Regions from separate parts of the Kitasatospora sp. NPDC101235 genome, predicted to be linked through region 2. Evidence: riboswitches for the same ligand, from Rfam matches in the RefSeq annotation. Region 2 holds a riboswitch; each other region holds the start of a gene.
The links. Region 2 has a riboswitch for thiamine pyrophosphate ahead of ACIRRH_RS28925 (purine-cytosine permease family protein). Riboswitches for the same ligand answer to the same signal wherever they lie in the genome.
Positions count from the first base shown of each region.

Region 1: another riboswitch for thiamine pyrophosphate. It lies ahead of thiC (phosphomethylpyrimidine synthase ThiC); the one in region 2 lies ahead of ACIRRH_RS28925 (purine-cytosine permease family protein).
Region 3: another riboswitch for thiamine pyrophosphate. It lies ahead of thiO (glycine oxidase ThiO); the one in region 2 lies ahead of ACIRRH_RS28925 (purine-cytosine permease family protein).

Region 1 covers NZ_JBIWNZ010000018.1:162,248-166,313, reverse strand. The annotation lists gene ACIRRH_RS27570 (FitA-like ribbon-helix-helix domain-containing protein) at 1-216, opposite strand, end outside; gene thiC (phosphomethylpyrimidine synthase ThiC) at 342-2,156, opposite strand; TPP riboswitch at 2,151-2,285, opposite strand; gene ACIRRH_RS27560 (DUF5326 family protein) at 2,449-2,649, opposite strand; gene tenA (thiaminase II) at 2,921-3,592, opposite strand; gene ACIRRH_RS27550 (cupin domain-containing protein) at 3,633-3,950, opposite strand.
Region 2 covers NZ_JBIWNZ010000020.1:94,924-102,081, reverse strand. The annotation lists gene ACIRRH_RS28930 (glycerophosphodiester phosphodiesterase family protein) at 89-913, opposite strand; gene ACIRRH_RS28925 (purine-cytosine permease family protein) at 1,002-2,390, opposite strand; TPP riboswitch at 2,383-2,527, opposite strand; gene ACIRRH_RS28920 (S1C family serine protease) at 2,746-4,524, shown strand; tRNA gene ACIRRH_RS28915 (tRNA-Ser) at 4,588-4,675, shown strand; gene ACIRRH_RS28910 (MerR family transcriptional regulator) at 4,839-5,666, shown strand; gene ACIRRH_RS28905 (MFS transporter) at 5,712-6,935, shown strand; gene ACIRRH_RS28900 (FAD-binding oxidoreductase) at 7,098-7,158, shown strand, end outside.
Region 3 covers NZ_JBIWNZ010000001.1:505,722-512,879, reverse strand. The annotation lists gene thiE (thiamine phosphate synthase) at 1-633, opposite strand, end outside; gene ACIRRH_RS02415 (Rv2175c family DNA-binding protein) at 633-998, opposite strand; gene ACIRRH_RS02410 (NAD(P)/FAD-dependent oxidoreductase) at 1,041-2,246, opposite strand; TPP riboswitch at 2,400-2,512, shown strand; gene thiO (glycine oxidase ThiO) at 2,516-3,691, shown strand; gene thiS (sulfur carrier protein ThiS) at 3,688-3,912, shown strand; gene ACIRRH_RS02395 (thiazole synthase) at 3,916-4,734, shown strand; gene pknB (Stk1 family PASTA domain-containing Ser/Thr kinase) at 4,952-6,724, shown strand; gene ACIRRH_RS02385 (sulfite oxidase-like oxidoreductase) at 6,765-7,158, opposite strand, start outside.

The sequences.
Region 1 (4,066 bases), on a different contig from region 2:
CCCTTCATCGATGGCAGCGAGAACGTCGGCGGCGCTGACGTTGGCAGTGGCTTCCCGGTTCAGCCTTTCCATCATCTCCGCCATCGTGGGCCTGGAGGCCTCCCTGGCGATCAGGTCCTGCATGAACGCCTGCAGCGACTTGCCGGCCTGAGCTGCGCGGACCTTCAAGGTCTGGATCTGGTCGTCCGGGACGTCCCGGATCGTGAGGGCAGTCATGTCTGCATTCTAGCTCCACTATCTGCAAAATGCAGATAGTGGAGCATGTTCGGAGCGGGAACGACGAAGCGCCGCCCCGAGAAGCAAGAGCTCTCGGGGCGGCGCTCAGGTGTCAGGCTCCTGCGTCAGTCGGCGAGCGGGAGGTAGACCCGGTTGCCCTGAGCCGCGAACTCCTCGGACTTGGCCTGCATGCCGGCCAGCGCCTCGGCGTGGAACTCGGTGTTGACGGCGCTGGAACCGTCGCCGTGCTCGTCCCGAATCTTTTGACTGATCTTCATCGAGCAGAACTTCGGGCCGCACATCGAGCAGAAGTGCGCGGTCTTGGCGGGCTCGGCGGGGAGGGTCTCGTCGTGGAAGTCGCGGGCGGTCTCCGGGTCGAGGGCCAGGTTGAACTGGTCCTCCCAGCGGAACTCGAAGCGGGCGTCGGAGAGGGCGTCGTCCCAGGCCTGGGCACCGGGGTGGCCCTTGGCCAGGTCGGCGGCGTGGGCGGCGATCTTGTAGGTGATCACGCCGGTCTTGACGTCGTCCCGGTTGGGCAGGCCCAGGTGCTCCTTGGGGGTCACGTAGCAGAGCATCGCGGTGCCCCACCAGGCGATCATCGCGGCGCCGATGCCCGAGGTGATGTGGTCGTAGCCGGGGGCGACGTCCGTGGTCAGCGGGCCGAGGGTGTAGAACGGCGCCTCGTCGCAGATCTCCTTCTGGAGATCCATGTTCTCCCTGATCTTGTTCATCGGGACGTGGCCCGGGCCCTCGATCATCACCTGGACGTCGCGCTCGCGGGCGATCCGGCCGAGCTCGCCGAGGGTCTTCAGCTCGGCGAACTGCGCCTCGTCGTTGGCGTCCGCGATCGAGCCCGGGCGCAGGCCGTCACCGAGCGAGAAGGTGACGTCGTAGGAGGCGAGGATGTCGCAGAGCTCCTCGAAGTTGGTGTAGAGGAAGTTCTCCTGGTGGTGGGCCAGGCACCAGGCCGCCATGATCGAGCCGCCGCGCGAGACGATGCCGGTCTTGCGGCGGGCGGTGAGCGGGACGTAGCGCAGCAGCACGCCGGCGTGGACGGTCATGTAGTCGACGCCCTGCTCGCACTGCTCGATGATCGTGTCCCGGTAGACCTCCCAGCTCAGCTCCTCGGCCTTGCCGTCCACCTTCTCCAGCGCCTGGTAGAGCGGCACGGTGCCGATCGGCACCGGGGAGTTGCGCAGGATCCACTCGCGGGTGGTGTGGATGTTGCGGCCGGTGGAGAGGTCCATGACGGTGTCGGCGCCCCAGCGGGTGGCCCAGGTCATCTTCTCCACCTCCTCCTCGATCGAGGAGGTGACGGCCGAGTTGCCGATGTTGGCGTTGATCTTCACCAGGAAGTTGGTGCCGATGACGGCCGGCTCCACCTCCGGGTGGTTCACGTTGACCGGGATGACGGCCCGGCCGCGGGCCACCTCGGCGCGCACGAACTCGGGTGCGAGGCCCTCGCGCAGCGCCACGAACTCCATCTCCGGCGTCACCACGCCCCGCTTGGCGTAGGCGAGTTGGGTGACGGCGCCACCGGCGCGGCCGCGCAGCGGGCGACGCGGGCGGCCGGGGAAGACGGCGTCCAGGTTGCGCAGGTCCCCGCCGCGCGGCGAGGTGTGCTTGATCCCGTCGTCCTCGGGACGCGGCTCGCGGCCGTCGTACTCCTCGACGTCGCCGCGCTGGCGGATCCAGGCGTCCCGCAGCGCGGGCAGGCCACGTCGCACGTCGGGCTCGTAGGACGGGTCGGTGTACGGGCCGGAGGTGTCGTACAGCGGGACGGACCTGCCGTTGGTGAGCTGCACCTCGCGGTACGGAACGCGCAGGTCGGGGCGCGATCCCTCGCGGTGGGCCTTGCGCCAGGCCGGGGTCGGGTAGCCGGTGCGCTCGCTGCTGGGGGCGCCCTGGGCAGACTGCGGCTGTGCTTCGAACGTGGTCATCTGACCTCTACTCCCTACGCCGGCATTACCCGGTCAGGTTCCTGCGGTCGACGCAGCCGTCGGTCCGTCCGTCGACGTCCCGGTCAGCGTCCTCTCAGCCCGGTGCTCCGAGCTCCCGCGTCGCAGGCGGTGTTGCCTGCACACGACGCCCAACACCGTAGCGAGCGGATCGCCGCAGGTCCAGAGCACGTCACGGCCCGCCCGGCCGGCCGGCACCCCGCGGGGAACGCCCGAGGCCCGGCTCCCCCCTCGCGGGGGACCGGGCCTCAGGGCGGCGTTACGGGGTGTCCGGTCAGCTCTTGGCGGCCTTCTTCACCAGGACCACCACGGCGGCCGCGATGCCGACCACCACCAGCAGCTTGATCACGATCGAGAGCAGTGCGCCGACAACGCCGAACACGAACGCGACGATGTTCCAGGCCAGCACCAGGACCAGCACCGGGATGACGATGTTGCGCACCCAGGAGGGCAGCGACTTCCAGAGCTCAGCCATGTCGGTTCCTCTTCTCCCCTCGGGTCGGCCGCCGTCCGGTGCCGCATCCCGCTTGCTTTCGGTACTTCGATCGTACGGTGACGTGAGTGCCGGAACGAGGCCCAACGGCCCGGAGAGAACCCCGAGATCACCCCGACTCCGACCCCCCGTGTGACCCCCGAGAAGCCGACGCCGCCGCCGACCCGGCCGGCTCCTGCGCCACGGGCCGACCCGCCACCGCCCGCCCGTCGTCCGGGCCCTGCCGGGGGACGGGCAGGCGCGCCCGCACGGCTCAGACCGGCCAGCGCTCACCGCGCCAGGCGGCGTCCCAGAACATCCACTCGTAGCGCGAGGTGGTCACGAAGTGTTCGACCACCTTGCGGCGTTCGGCCGCGGACAGCTCCTCGCCGAGCCGGTCGGTGAGCGCCAGCACCCGGCGGACCACCGACTGGAAGGCCTCGTCGCCGTAGGTGGCGATCCACTTGGCGTACAGCGGGTCGGGCGAGCCCTGGGCGAGCAGCGCCTCGCCGACCCGCGCGTAGATCCAGTAGCAGGGCAGCACCGCGCCGACCGCCTCGGCGAAGGAGCCGCCGTAGACGGTGGCCAGCAGGTAGCTGGTGTAGGCCCGGGTGGTGGGCAGCACCGGCTCGGCGGCGGCCTCCTCGGCGCTGCCGCCGAAGGCGGTCAGGAACTCGGCGTGCATGCCCTGCTCGGCGGCCAGCGCGCCGACCGCGTCGTCGGCGAAGGCCCGGACGTCCTCCTCGCCGGGTGCCTTGGCCGCGCAGACGGCGAGCGCGCGGGCGTAGTCGCGCAGGTAGTGCGAGTCCTGGACGACGAAGTGGCGGAAGGCCTCGCGCGGCAGGGTGCCGTCGGTAAGCCCGGCCAGGAAGGGGTGGGCGAGGATCTCGGCGTACACCGGCTCGATGGCCGCCCAGAGTTCTTCGGTCAGCGTCTTGGTGCTCATGACGCCGACCCTATGACGCCGACCCCGACCGCCGGGGTGCTCAGTCCTCCGGAGGGGAAAACACCACCAGCACCCGCAGCTCCTCGGTGATGTGGTGGAACCGGTGCGGGGTGCCGGCCGGCACGTACACCACGGTGCCCCGCCCGACCGTCGCGGTCTCGGCGCCGACGGTCAGCTCGGCCCGGCCGCTGATCACCTGGTAGATCTCGTCCTGGTCGTGCGCGGTCTGGGCGTCGGTGTCGCCGGGGGCGAGCGCGTACAGCCCGGCGGACATCCGCGGTTCGCGCAGGAACCGCAGGTACGCACCGTCGTTGGCCGCCCGTTCGGCGTCCAGTTCGTCCAGCCGGAAGAGCTTCACCGCGCCGTGCTCCCTCGTCCTCGGGCCCGTCCGTCCGCCTCCGCGCCCTGGCGCATTCAACACCACCCCGCCGCATGGTGGTTCCGCCGGGACCGGGGTTGCTGCCAGGCTTGGGC
Region 2 (7,158 bases):
AGAATTCCGGCAATTTCGTGCGAGGAAGGTTTGACTGCCGACCAGCATGATCGGATCGGACGGGTATGGCCTTCGGCGCGTCGGCGGATCACCGTCCGAGCTGCGCCAGCACCTCCGCGGGCCGGTTGGTGATGATCGCCGACACTCCGAGCTCCAGGCAGAGCTCGACGTCGGCCGGCTCGTCCACCGTCCACACGTGCACCTCGTGCCCCAGCTCGCGCAGCCGGGTCACCAGCTGCGGGCGGGCCCGCACCAGCTCGATGCCCGGGCCCGCGATCCGCGCCCCGCCCGGCAGCGGCGAGCCGGCGCGCAGGCGGCCGATCAGCGGCAGGGTCCGCTCGAACAGGAAGACCTGACGGTACTCCGGCGCGGCGGCGGCCACCCGGTTCAGCGCGACCGAGGAGAAGCTCATGATCCGGGCGGACGGGCGGTCGCCGTCCCGGGTCGCGCCGATCCTGAACCGCTCCAGCGTCCGCAGCAGTTCGGCCTCCACCCGGCCCCGGAAGCGCACCGGGTGCTTGGTCTCGATCGCCAGGTCCACCGGGCGGCCGCACTCCACCACCAGCTCCAGCAGCCGCTCCAGCCGCAGCACCCCGCGCAGCTCCGGGTCGGTGCTGGGGCGGCCGGTCTTCCAGGCGCCGAAGTCGTACGCCTCCAGCTCGGTGAGGGTCATGGCCGAGACGGTGCCGCGGCCGTTGGAGACCCGGCCGATCCGGCGGTCGTGCACGCAGACCAGCGCGCCGTCGGCGGTGACCCGGACGTCGCACTCCAGCGCGTCCGCGCCCTCGTCGAGCGCGCGCCGGTAGGCCGCGAGGGTGTGCTCGGGCAGGGCGTGGGAGGAACCGCGGTGGGCGATCACCTGGACGGGGGGCACGGTGCGCGCCGTCGTCGAGGACAGGTCTGGGCTGGTCACAGGGCCAACGATAGGCGGCGGAGGTGAAGCGCGGACAAAGACGGCCCCAACCCGTGGGGCCGTCTGCGCCTGCGCTTGCCCGGTCTCCTCAGCGGCGGTTGGCGCGGCGGCTGAGCGGGGTGAGCGCCCAGGTGGCCAGGGCGGGCACCAGGAAGGCGAACAGCGAGGCGGAGGTCCACTCCTGCGGGGTGAAGTGCAGCGCCTCCTGGGCGGAGGTCCAGAAGTCCGTCCACCAGTCGGCCACCTTGGTCGGCGCGATGAACTGGTAGACCGCGAAGCCCAGCGCCCACGGCAGCAGCATCAGCCAGCGGGACGGCGCGTCGGCGGAGAGGTCCCAGCCGCGCCGGCCGGCGCCGAGGAAGTAGTCCACCGCGAGCACCGCCAGCAGCGGCACGAACACCGAGCCGATCAGGCCGAGGAAGCCGTAGTAGGTGTCGGTGAACTCGTCGATCTGCAGCGCCAGCACGGTGGTCAGTGCGCCGATCGCGCCGGAGAGCACCCGGCGGTCCACCTTCGGCAGCAGGTTCTGCACCGACATCGCGGTCGAGTACACGTTGGCGAAGGACTGGTCGGTCTCGCGCAGCACCAGCACCAGCAGGAACAGCCAGCCCGCCCAGACCCCGAGGAAGGAGTCGAAGATCCGGTTCGGGTCGCCGTCCGACTGCAGCAGCGCCATCAGGCCGAGCACGTAGCACCAGACCTGGGCGATCGTGTAGCCGGAGAAGCTGCCCCAGAACGCCGAGCGCGGGGTACGCGAGTGCCGGGTGTAGTCGGCGGCCAGCGGGACGAAGGAGACCGACACCGCGATCATCGCGTCGGTGGCGCCCAGGAAGCCGTGCCAGTTGCCCGCGCCCGGGTCCGGCACGCCCTGGCGGCCCAGCTGGACGGTGAAGTACACCATCGCCACCGCGACCGCCCCGGCCACGAAGCGGCGCAGCACCGCGATCGAGCCCAGCGGCCAGATGGTCAGCGCGGTGGTCAGCGCGCCGGCGAGCAGGACGAACAGCCAGCGGTAGCCGGCGGTGTGCGCGACGGTCTGCGCGCCCGCCGAGATGGTCAGCAGCTCGAACACGCCCCAGCCGACGCACTGCACGATGTTCAGCACCGTCGGCAGGTAGGACAGCCGGGTGCCGAACAGCCCGCGCAGGTTCGCCATCGCGGGGGCGCCGGTGCGGGCGCCGATCAGTGCGGCCACGCCGAGCATCGCGGTGCCGACCGCCGTACCGATCGCGATCGCGGTCACCGCGGCGGCCAGCGACAGCTCACTGCCGGGGGCGCCGAGCACGGTGGCGGCGGTGGAGAAGCCGATCAGGCTGACGCCCAGGTTCATCCAGAGCGCGAAGTGGTCCCGGAAGCGCAGCGTGCGCGGCGGCTCGGTGTCCAGGACCAGGGGGGCCTCGGGGCGCTCCAGGACGGCGGTCGCACTCGAAGAGGTGGCGTTCGCGCCCGAAGAAGAGGATGGCGAAGCAGGCGGCATGGCCGATACTCCCTACGCCGGCATTACCCGGACAGGTTCCGGCGGTCAGCGCCCCCTCGAACGTCCGCCACTCGTGTGGCGTACGGTCGACATGCGCACTCTCAGCCTGGTGGGTCCAAGCTCCCGCGTGTCAGTTTGGAGCGACAGGCTAACCGGCACGGGGGCGAACGCCCAAGGCCGAGGGAGTCGCGGTCCATCGCGGGACGTCCGGCGGGGGAGGGGAGCCTCGGCCGCCGGTACCGGCGTCGGTGCCGGCTAAGGATTCTTATGAGTTCTTCAGAGGGGTCCTTACGGCAATCGAATCGACAGTGCGAAAAACTATGGTCCTTGGTTCTGCCAGCTATGGAGGTCGTCCGTGAGCACCGAGCGCGAGGTTGGGCCCACCGGGCCGCAGGGGGAGCAGCCCGCCGGCCGGGGAGCGGCCGAGTCCGCTTCCGAGGGCCCCGCTCAGGGCGGGCACCAGCCGACCATGGCCTTCCGGCGGGTGCCCGAGCCGGAGGCGGGTGCCGTCGAGGCCGGTGCCGTCGAGTCCGGGCAGGGCCCGGTCGACGCGCCTTCGGCCGAGGGCGGGCACAAGCCGACCGTCGCCTTCACCAAGGTGCCCGCACCGGAGGCCCCCGCCGCCCCCGTGGCCCCCGTGCCGCCCGTGGCGCCTGCCGCGCCCGCCGCCGAGGAGCCTGCCGTCGACCCGGCCACCGGCTACATCGACGCGCCGCCGCCCGTCCTGCCGCCCGCCCCGCAGGCCCCGGCCCTGCCGCCGGTCGGCAACCCGTACGCCACCCCGACCCACGGGGTCCCCGCCGTCGGCGCGCACGAGGGGTACGGCGCCGCTCCGGCCGTTCCCGCCGCCCCCGCCGCGCACGGCCACCACCCCTTCGGGGCCGGCCAGCCGCTCGGTGGCTGGGGCCCCACCCACGACTCCACCTCCGGCGGCGCGGGCCACCCCGGTGGCCCGGCGGGCCCGCTCGGCTACCCGGCGGACTACCCCGGCGGTCCGGCCGGCCCCGGCGCGCGCAAGAAGCGCGGCGGCCTGGTCGCCCTGATCGCGGCCGTCGCGCTGGTCGCCGGTGTGGCCGGCGGCACGCTCGGCGTGACCGTCGCCAACCGCGCCGACAGCAGCAGCTCCCCGAACGACCACCGCAGCACCACCGTCCAGGCCAGCGACACCCAGAAGAACGAGGCCGCCCCCGGCTCGATCGCCGCCATCGCGCAGAAGGCGCTGCCCAGCGTCGTCACCATCAAGGCGCAGGGCAACGGCGAGTCGGGCACCGGCACCGGCTTCGTCTTCGACACCGAGGGCCACATCCTCACCAACAACCACGTGGTGGCGCCGACCCTCAACGGCGGCAAACTGACCGTCAAGTTCGCCGACGGCACCTCGTACAGCGCCTCGGTGCTGGGCCACGCCGAGGGTTACGACGTCGCCGTGGTCAAGATCGACAACCCGCCCAAGAGCAAGCTGGCCCCGCTGCCGCTGGCCGACTCCGACAAGGTCAACGTCGGCGACGCCACCATCGCGATCGGCGCGCCGTACGGCCTGGAGTCCACCGTCACCAGCGGCATCATCAGCGCCAAGGACCGCCCGGTGGCCTCCGGCGACGAGACCGGCTCGCAGGCCTCGTACATGAACGCCCTCCAGACCGACGCCTCGATCAACCCCGGCAACTCCGGCGGCCCGCTGCTCGACTCCGGCGGCGCGGTGATCGGCATCAACTCGGCGATCCAGTCCAACGCTTCCGCCAACGGCCGGGCCGGCAGCATCGGCCTGGGCTTCGCCATCCCGATCAACCAGGCCAAGTGGGTCGCGGACACCCTGATCAAGACCGGCAAGCCGGTCTACGCCAAGCTCGACGTGCTGCGCAACGACGACTACAAGGGCGACGGCGCGCAGATCCAGACCAAGGACATCCAGGGCCAGCCCGCCGTCACCCCCGGCGGCGCGGCCGACAAGGCCGGCCTCAAGCCGGGCGACGTCATCACCAAGCTCGGCGGCGTCCCGATCGAGAACGGCCCCGCCCTGGTCAGCCGGATCTGGACGCACAAGCCCGGCGAGACCGTCGACGTCGAGTACACCCGCAACGGCCAGACCTTCAACACCAAGGTCACCCTCGGCCAGCGCGAGGGCGACCAGTGACCCCCGCCCGCGCCGAAAGGTGTGCGCCGAACCCCGCCGGACCCGTTAGGCTGACCTCCGCCTGGAGAGCTGCCCGAGCGGCCTAAGGGAACAGTCTTGAAAACTGTCGTGCGGTGACCCCGTACCGTGGGTTCGAATCCCACGCTCTCCGCCGGTAGGAGAACCACCTGCTCAGGGCGGGTGCCGAGACCACTCGGCACCCGCCCTCGGTGTTTCCCCGGTGGCCGCGGTCGCCGGCTGTGGAGCGGCCGGGAAACGGATGCGGGCGGCCGGGTTGACCCTGACACGGTGGCAGGGGATGGAGTGGTCGCATCATGTTGAACATCGGAGACTTCGCCAGCCACGGCCGGGTGTCGGTGCGGATGCTGCGCCACTACGACGCGATCGGGCTGCTGCGGCCCGCTCGCGTGGACCCGGTCAGCGGGTACCGCTTCTACGAGGCGTCCCAACTCGCCCGGCTCAACCGGGTGATCGCGCTCAAGGAGCTCGGCTTCACGCTGCAGCAGGTGCGCGCCGTCCTGGACGAGCAGGTGGACGCGGCCGAACTGCGCGGGATGCTGCGGCTGCGGCGGGCCCAGCTCGCCGAGGCGATCGCGGCCGACGAGCTGCGGCTGACCCGGGTGGAGGCGAGGCTCCGGACGATCGAGAGTGAGGGGACCATGTCCACGCACGATGTTGTGGTGAAGTCGGTGCCGGCCGTCCGGGTGGCCCAACTGGCCGGTGTGGCCGCGAGTTACGAGCCGGAGGACATCGGACCGGTGATCGGGCCGCTGTTCGCCGAGCTGTGCCGGCGGCTGGCCGAGGCCGGGATCGAGGCGACCGGCCCGTCCGTCGCCCGCTACCAGGACGCGCCGGAGGGCAACGGCTCGGTGCTGGTCCTGGTCGCCGTCCCGGTCGGCCCGTCGGTGCGGCCGGACGCGCACGACTTCGAGGTGCTCGACCTGCCGCCGATCGAGGAGGCGGCGACGATCGTGCACCGCGGTCCGATGGACGAGGTGCTGGGCACGGTCCAGGAACTGGCCCGCTTCATCGAGGGGAACGGCTACCGCTCGGCTGGCTACGCCCGGGAGCTGTACCTGGAGTGCCCGGAGGACCGGGCCGGATGGGTCACCGAGCTCCAGGAGCCGGTGGTCCGCCGGTAGCGGTGGTTGCCCTCGACCAGGTCGAGGGCCCTAGCGTCGCCCGGCATGACCACCGCCTCCACCACCAGCGGCTCCGGCCCGTCGCCGCGGGCTGCGCTGCCCCGGACGTACCTGCTCTGGCTGGCCGGTGTCCAGGCCGGACTGCTGGGCGACGCCGCGCTGTACTTCGGCCTCGGCTGGGCCGCGTCCGCGCACGGTGGTGGAGCGGCCGGACTGGTCCTGACGGCGATCACGGTGCCGCGCACCGCGCTGGTCCTGCTGGGCGGTGCGGTCGCGGACCGGTTCGGCGCCCGTCGGGTGATGATCGTCGGGGACACGGTGATGCTGGCCGCGACCGTCGCGTTGGCGCTGGTGGCGGCAGACCGGGGGACGCCGCTGTGGCTGCTGGTCGCGGCGGCCGCCGTGATCGGGACGGTGGACGCCTTCCACCTCCCGGCGAGCGGTTCGATGCCGCGCCGGCTGGTACCCGCCGACCGGCTGCCCCGGGCACTCGCCCTGCGGCAGGCCGGCGGGCAGACCGCCGTCCTGCTCGGGGCGCCGCTGGGCGGCCTGCTGGTCGCGGGCGGCGGACTGTCCGGCGTGGCGCTGGCGGACGCGGCGAGCTTCGGGGTCGTCCTGCTGGTCCTGCGGCGGGTGCGCCCCCGGGCGGACGGGCCGTCCGGTCCACGGGCCGGCCTGCTGCGCGACGCGGCGTCCGGCGTCCGGCTCGCCCTGGCGGACCCGCTGCTGCGGGCCGCGCTGCTGCTCACCGGCGTGGCGGCCGGGGCACTGCTGCCGGTGGTGTCACTGCTCGGCCCGCTGCTCGCCCGGGCGCACGGCTGGGCGGCCGGAACGGCGGGACTGGTGAGCGCCGGGCAGGCGGCCGGGGTACTGGCGGTGGCCGGCCTGGTCGCCCGGCGGGGCGCGCTTCCCCGGGCCGGGGTGGGGGCGGCGGCCGGGCTCTGTGCGGCGTCGGCGGGGATCGCGCTGCTGGCGGCGGCCGCGGGACCGGCGGCGGCGGTGGCCGGCAGTACGGTGGCGGGTCTCGGCTCGGGGCTCTTCGCCTGCCACCTCGGCCCGCTGGTGCTGACCGGCGCGCCGCAGACCCATCTCTCGCGCGTCCAGGCCCTGTTGACGCTCGTGCAGAGCCTGGCCCTGGTGCTCTCGAACGTCCTGCTGGGCCTGCTCTCGGACGCGATGGGTGCCGCCCTGCCGACCCTCCTCTGCGCGCTCGCCACGGCTGCCGCCGGCCTCACCGCCCTGGCCACCCCGACCCTCCGCCGGGCCTGAGCCACGCGGCCGTCTTTCCGGTCGGCACCCCGGGCGTCGCCCACGTCCGGAGGCTTCGCGGTGCTCCTCCCCACCCGTCCGCTTCGCGGCCCACTTGCCCGGCCCCTGCCGTCCGGGCAGAGTGCGGAGGTGGGGGCGGGCGGGCGGCGAGTGGAGGCGGCGATGAGTGATCTGACGGACCGACTGGCACGGGGCCTCCCGGACGGGGCCCTCGTGGTGGACC
Region 3 (7,158 bases), on a different contig from region 2:
CACCCTGCGGGACAGCTCGGCGGCGGCCGCCCGCGGGTCCGCCGCGGCGGTGACGGCCCGCACCACGACGATCCGGCGGGCACCCGCGGCCAGCACCTCGTCCAGGTTGCCGAGGTCGATCCCGCCGATCGCGAACCACGGCCGGTCGGTGGCCTGCTTCGCCGCGTACGAGACCAGGCCGAGGCCCGGGGCCGGGCGGCCCGGCTTGGTCGGGGTCGGCCAGACCGGGCCGGTGCAGAAGTAGTCCACCCCCGGCTCGGCGATCGCCGCGTCCACCTCGGACTCGGCGTGGCAGGAACGGCCGATCAGCACGTCCTCGCCGAGGATCGCCCGGGCGGCCGCCACCGGCAGGTCGTCCTGACCGAGGTGCAGCACGTCCGGCCGGGCCGCGTGGGCGACGTCGGCGCGGTCGTTGACGGCCAGCAGCTTGCCGTGCCGGCGACAGGCGTCGGCGAAGACCTCCAGGGCCTCCAGCTCCTGCCTGGCCTCCAGGCCCTTGTCCCGCAGCTGGACGACGTCCACCCCGCCCGCCAGCGCCGCGTCCAGGAACTCGGCGAGGTCACCCTGCTCGCGGCGGGCGTCGGTGCACAGGTACAGCCGGGCGTCGGCGAGCCTGGCGTGCAGGTCCGTCATCACAGCGCCATGGCCTGGGCGCGGCGCTTGACCTCGGTCGCCCGGTTCTCCCACAGCGCCTGCACCGGGCTGCCGGGCAGCGACTCGTCCTCCGTGAACATCCACTCGATGATCTCGTCGTCGGAGAAGCCGCTGTCCCGCAGCACGGTCAGCAGGCCGACCAGGTGCTTGACCGGGCCGGTCTCGTCGATGAAGGCGGCCGGGACCTGCAAGGACTTGTTGGGGCCACGGCGGACCGCGATCAGGTCGCCCTTCTTGACCATGTTGCGGACCTCGGTGACCAGCACACCCCACCGCTCGGAGATGTCGGGCAGGTACAGCCACTCGGGGACCAGGGCTTCAGTCTTGGCATCGATCTCACTCACGGCACCAGACTGCCACCTCGACGGCCCACCGTGCACACGGCCCTACGCCGTGGCCGCCTTCAGCGGCACCGCCGGGTCGGCCGCACGGGCCCGGTCCAGCGCGGTGCCGCGCTCGATCAGCCTCCGCCCCTGGGTGAGGTCGCGCGGCCGGTCCACGGTCAGCAGGGCGCTCGGCACGCCGTCGCGCAGCCAGAGCACCGACCAGTCGGCGTCCTGCGGGCCGCCGCGCCAGAGCAGCTCGTCGCCCTCGGCGTGCCGGCCGGCGTACTGGACCATCCGCCCGAACTGCTCGGACCAGAAGTACGGCACCGGGTCGTAGGCCGGCGCGTCCGCGCCCAGGACGGCGGCGGCCACCGCCTCGCCGGACTGCAGGGCGTGGTCCCAGTGCTGGACGGCCAGCCGGGCGCCGGCCCGGGCCGAGGGGTAGCTGACGCAGTCGCCGGCCGCGAAGACACCGGGCACCGAGGTGCGCAGCCGCCCGTCCACCACGACGGCACCGGCCGCGTCCAGCTCGATCCCGGAGCCGGCCAGCCAGCCGGTCGCGGGACGCGCCCCGATACCGACCACGACCTCGTCGGCGGGCAGGTGCGCGCCGTCCGCCAGCAGCACCGCGCCGGGCTCGACGGCGGCCACACCGACCCCGCAGCGCAGGTCGACCCCGGCCTCGGTGTACCAGGCGGCCATCGCCGAACCGATCTCCGTCGGCAGTGCGCCGGGCAGCGGCGCCGGGCCGGCCTCGACCACGGTCACCTCGCAGCCCGCCGCGCGGGCCGCGCCGGACACCTCGGCACCGATCCAGCCCGCGCCGACCAGCACCAGCCGCAGCCCGGGGCGCAGCAGCGCGCGCAGCGCCAGGGCGTCGTCCAGGGTGTGCAGCAGGTGCGCCCGCTCGGCGCCGGGCAGGGCACGCGGGACGGCGCCGGTGGCGACCACCAGCGAGCCGTACGGAAGGTCGCCGCCGTCGGTGTGCAGCACGCCGGGGGTGAGGCCGGTGGCCCGGCGGCCGGTGAACAGCTCGATGCCGAGCTGCCCGTAGTCGATGTCCAGGGTGGTGGAGTCGGCCTTGCCGAGCAGTACGTCCTTGGAGAGCGGCGGCCGGTCGTACGGCGCGTGCCGCTCCTCGCCGACCAGCACGATCCGCCCCTGCCAGCCTCCCTGCCGCAGCTTGAGGGCGGCCTGCGCCCCAGCCAGCCCGGCTCCGACGACGACCACCTGATCCGTTCCGCTCAGCTCTGCCACGCCCGTCACTGTACTCAGCGGCCGGCCGGCAGCTGCGGGCCGTCCGCCCTTCGTGCCGGCCCTCCGGCCGTGCGGAGCGCGGAGGCGGGCGCGGGTCGTCTCCGCCCTGGGGTCCACCCCGCGTACGGGCCTTCGGCCGGGCCGACCCCCGGCGTTAAGGTGGGGGCACCACACGGGAGCCCGGCGTACCGGGCTGAGAGGCGGGCTGGCACGGCCTGCGACCGTCCGAACCTGATCCGGGTCATACCGGCGAAGGGAGAAGAGCAGCTTTGTCACGCTTGCCATCAGGCACCCGCGCCGACGTGCTGGTGATCGGCGGGGGCATCATCGGCCTCGCCGTCGCCTGGCGCGCCGCCCAGCGCGGGCTGCGGAACGTGATCGTGGTCGACCCCTCCCCCGGTGGCGGCGCGGCCCGGGTCGCGGCCGGAATGCTCGCCCCGGTCACCGAGCTCCAGTACGGCGAGGAGCCGCTGCTGCGCCTCGGCATGGCCTCGAACGAGCGGTACGCGGCCTTCGCCGCCGAACTCACCGAGGCGAGCGGCGGCCTGGACACCGGCTACCGCCGGTGCGGCACGGTCGCCGTGGCACTGGACTCCGACGACCGCGAGGAACTGCGCGAGCTGCACGCCTTCCACCAGCGGCTCGGCCTGGACTCGACCTGGCTGACCGGCCGGGAGGCCCGCAGGCTGGAGCCGATGCTCGCCCCCGGCGTGCGCGGCGGCCTGCACGTGGCCGAGGACCACCAGGTGGACGGCCGCCGGCTGCTCAAGGCCCTGCTCCTCGCCTGCGAACGCGCCGGGGTCTCGATCCGTCCGGCCGAGGCCGTCGAGCTGCTGGTCGAGAACGGCCGCGCGACCGGCGCCCGGCTGAGCACCCACGAGACCGTGACCGGCGAGCAGGTCGTCCTCGCGGCCGGCCCGCACAGCCACCGGCTGCCCGGCCTGCCCGAGGGGGCGCTGCCCGCGATCCGCCCGGTGAAGGGGCAGGTGCTGCGCCTCCGCGTCCCGGACGCCTACCGGCCGTTCCTCTCCCGCAACGTCCGCGCCGTCGTCCGCGGCCGGCACCTGTACCTGGTGCCGCGTGAGAACGGCGAGCTGGTGGTCGGCGCGACCACCGAGGAACAGGGCTACGACACCACCGTCACCGCCGGTGGGGTGTACGAACTCCTGCGTGACGCCCATGAGTTGGTCCCGGGGATCACCGAACTCCCGCTGGTGGAGACCTCGGCCGGGCTGCGCCCCGGCTCGCCGGACAACGCCCCGCTGCTGGGCCCGACCTCGCTGCCCGGGCTGGTCGCCGCCACCGGCCACTACCGCAACGGCGTGCTGCTCACCCCGGTGACCGCCGACCTGGTCGCCGAGTACCTGGCCACCGGCGAAGTCCCGGATCTCGCAAGGCCGTTCACGCCCGTCCGATTCTCCCCCGACCACTCCACCACGAAGGCCTCCGCATGACCGAGACCGCCCTGAACGAGATCGCCCTGACCGTCAACGGCGAGCCCCGCCGGGTGCCCGCCACGACCACCCTCGCCGAGGTGGTGGCCTCTGTCAGTGCCGCCAACACCGGCGTCGCCGCCGCGCTCAACGAGGCCGTGGTGCCCCGCAGTTCGTGGTCCGAGACGCCGCTGAGCACCGGTGACCGGGTCGAGATCCTCACCGCCGTCCAGGGAGGCTGAGCCATGGCCGACGCCCGTCTTTCCGACGACAAGGACAGCCTCACCATTGCCGGGACGACCTTCTCCTCCCGGCTCATCATGGGCACCGGCGGCGCGCCCAGCCTGGAGGTCATGGAGCGTGCGCTGCTCGCCTCCGGCACCGAGCTGACCACGGTGGCCATGCGCCGGGTCGACGCTTCCACCCAGGGCTCCGTCCTGGACGTGCTGACCCGCAACGGCATCCGGGTGCTGCCCAACACGGCCGGCTGCTTCACCGCCGGCGAGGCCGTGCTGACCGCCCGGCTGGCCCGCGAGGCGCTCGGCACCGACTGGGTCAAGCTGGAGGTGATCGCCGACGAGCGCACCCTGCTGCCCGACCCGATCGAGCTGCTGGACGCCGCCGAGACGCTGGTCGACGACGGCTTCACCGTCCTGCCCTACACCAACGACGACCCGGTGCTGGCCCGCAAGCTGGAGGACGTCGGCTGCGCGGCCATCATGCCGCTGGGCTCGCCGATCGGTTCGGGCCTGGGCATCCGCAACCCGCACAACTTCCAGCTGATCGTGGAGGGCGCGGGCGTCCCGGTGATCCTGGACGCGGGCGCCGGCACCGCCTCCGACGTGGCGCTGGCGATGGAGCTGGGCTGCGCCGCGGTGATGCTCGCCTCCGCGGTGACCCGGGCTCAGGACCCGGTGCTGATGGCCGAGGCGATGCGGCACGCCGCCGAGGCGGGCCGGCTCGCGCACCGGGCCGGCCGCATCCCGCGCCGCTTCCACGCCGAGGCGTCCTCCGCGATGGCCGGCCGGGCCGACCTGGACACCCGGGAGCGGCCGGCGTTCTAGGGACATGACGGGTCACAAGCCGGGCACAGATGGCCCCGGAGGCAATGTCCTCCGGGGTCTTCCGGTCCACACCTCACCTAGACTCGCCCGAGTGGACGTGACTCCTCCCCCTCGCAAGCGAGAGGGCTTCTCACTCGGATCCGAAGACCCTCATGACGGCCAAGCCCCGACCGCTGCCCACAGGCAGGTCACCGACAGTATCCCAGCGGTGCACACATTGTCAGACCCCCTGATCGGTACCCTGCTCGACAACAGGTACCGGGTCGAGCAGCGCATCGCGACCGGCGGGATGTCCACCGTCTACAAGGGCATCGACACCCGTCTGGACCGGGTGCTCGCACTCAAGGTGATGCACCCCGCGCTGGCCGGCGACGAGGGCTTCACCGCCCGCTTCATCCGCGAGGCCAAGGCGGTCGCCAAGCTCACCCACCCCAACGTGGTCAACGTCTTCGACCAGGGCGCGGACGGCGGCCACGTCTTCCTCGCCATGGAGTACGTGCCCGGCCGCACCCTGCGCGACCTGCTGCGCGACCGCGGCGCGCTCTCCGTGCGGGCCGCGCTGGACGTGCTGGAGCCGGTGCTGGCCGCACTCGGCGCCGCCCACCGGGCCGGGCTGGTCCACCGCGACGTCAAGCCCGAGAACGTGCTGATCACCGAGGGCGGCCTGGTGAAGGTCGCCGACTTCGGCCTGGTCCGGGTGCTCGGCAGCGCCGACGGCGCGCCCACCTCGACCACCACCGCCACCGGCGGCACGGTCATGGGCACCGTCTCCTACCTGGCCCCCGAGCAGATACTCCCCGACGCCCCCACCGACCAGCGGGTGGACGTCTACGCGGCCGGCATCCTGCTGTACGAGATGCTCACCGGCCGCCGCCCCCACACCGGGGACAACCCCGTCCAGGTCATGTACAAGCACCTGCACGAGGACGTCCCGGCCCCCTCGCTGGTCGCCCCCGCCGTCGGCCCCGGGCTGGACACGATCGTGGCCGGCGCCTGCGCCCGGTCCGCCGACGCCCGCCCGTACGACGCGGTCGAGCTGCTCGCCGCCCTCCAGCGGGTCCGCCGCACCCTCACCCCGGCCGAGCTGGACGCCGAGCCGCCGGCCTCCACCCGGCCCAGCCCGCGCTACCCGACCAGCGAGCCGACCTCGGTGATCCAGCCGCTGCCGCAGCCCGCCGACGCCCCGCCGACGGAGCGCACCAGCGTGCTGGACATGCCGCCGGAGCTGATGGACGAGCTGCTCGCCGAGCCGCGCCCGTACGACGAGCCGACCCCGGTGCACCAGCGCCGGCCGGGCCGGCTTCGCCGCCTCCCCCGCAAGCCGCTGATCTGGACGGCCGCGCTGGCCGCCCTGGTGCTGGCGATCGGCGGCGCCACCTACGGGATCTCCGAGGGGCTGTACGGCTCGGTGCCGGGCGTGCTCGGCAAGGACCGGGCCGAGGCGCAGCGGGTCCTGGACAAGGAGGGCCTGCACGGGAAGTTCGTCGAGGTGTTCAGCGAGTCCGTCCCGTCCGGAGAGGTGATCTCCACCGACCCCGGGGTGGGCGCGCGCACCCGCAAGAGCGACAGCGTCACCGTCACCGTCTCCAAGGGCCCCAAGCGGATCGCGGTGCCGGACCTCGCCGGCAGGAGCGCCGCCGACGCCGCCGCGGCCCTGACCGGAGCCCAGCTGACCAGGGGCGGTGTGACCGAGACCTACAACGACACCGTGTCCGAGGGCTCGGTGATCAGCAGCTCCCCGGCGGCCGGGCAGCTGCTGCAGGAGAACTCCGCGGTCTCGCTGGTGGTCAGCAAGGGCATGGTGCCGGTCCCGAACGTCACCGGGATGAGCAAGGACGAGGCGCAGAAGGCGCTCCAGGCGGCCGGCTTCACCATGCAGACCTCCGGCTGGGACGTGTTCGGCGCGGTCACGTCGTCCGGCCAGAGCCCGGCGGCGGGCGAGCGGCGCCCGCAGCGCAGCGCGGTGACGGTCAAGTTCTCGCTGTTCTAGCCCGTTCCGGCCCTTCGGCCCTTCGATCCTTCGGCCGGGATCAGCGCAGCGGCCCGTCGCCGGGCTCCTCCTGGTAGGAGTAGCGCTGCTCGCGCCAGGGGTCGGCGAGGTTGTGGTAGCCGCGCTCCTCCCAGAAGCCGCGCCGGTCGGCCCGCATGTACTCCACCGCGCGCACCCACTTGGGGCCCTTCCAGGCGTACAGCCGCGGCACCACCAGCCGGACCGGGAAGCCGTGCTCGGCGGTGAGCGCCTCGCCGTTGCGATGGGTGGCGAGCAGGGTGTGCGGGTCGGCGAAGTCGGCCAGCCGCAGGTTGGCGCTGTAGCCGTACTCGGCCCAGACCATGACGTGGGTGACGCCGGGCGCCGGGGGCACCAGGTCGAGCACCACGGCGGCCGACACGCCCGTCCACTCGTTGCCGAGGACGGAGAACTTC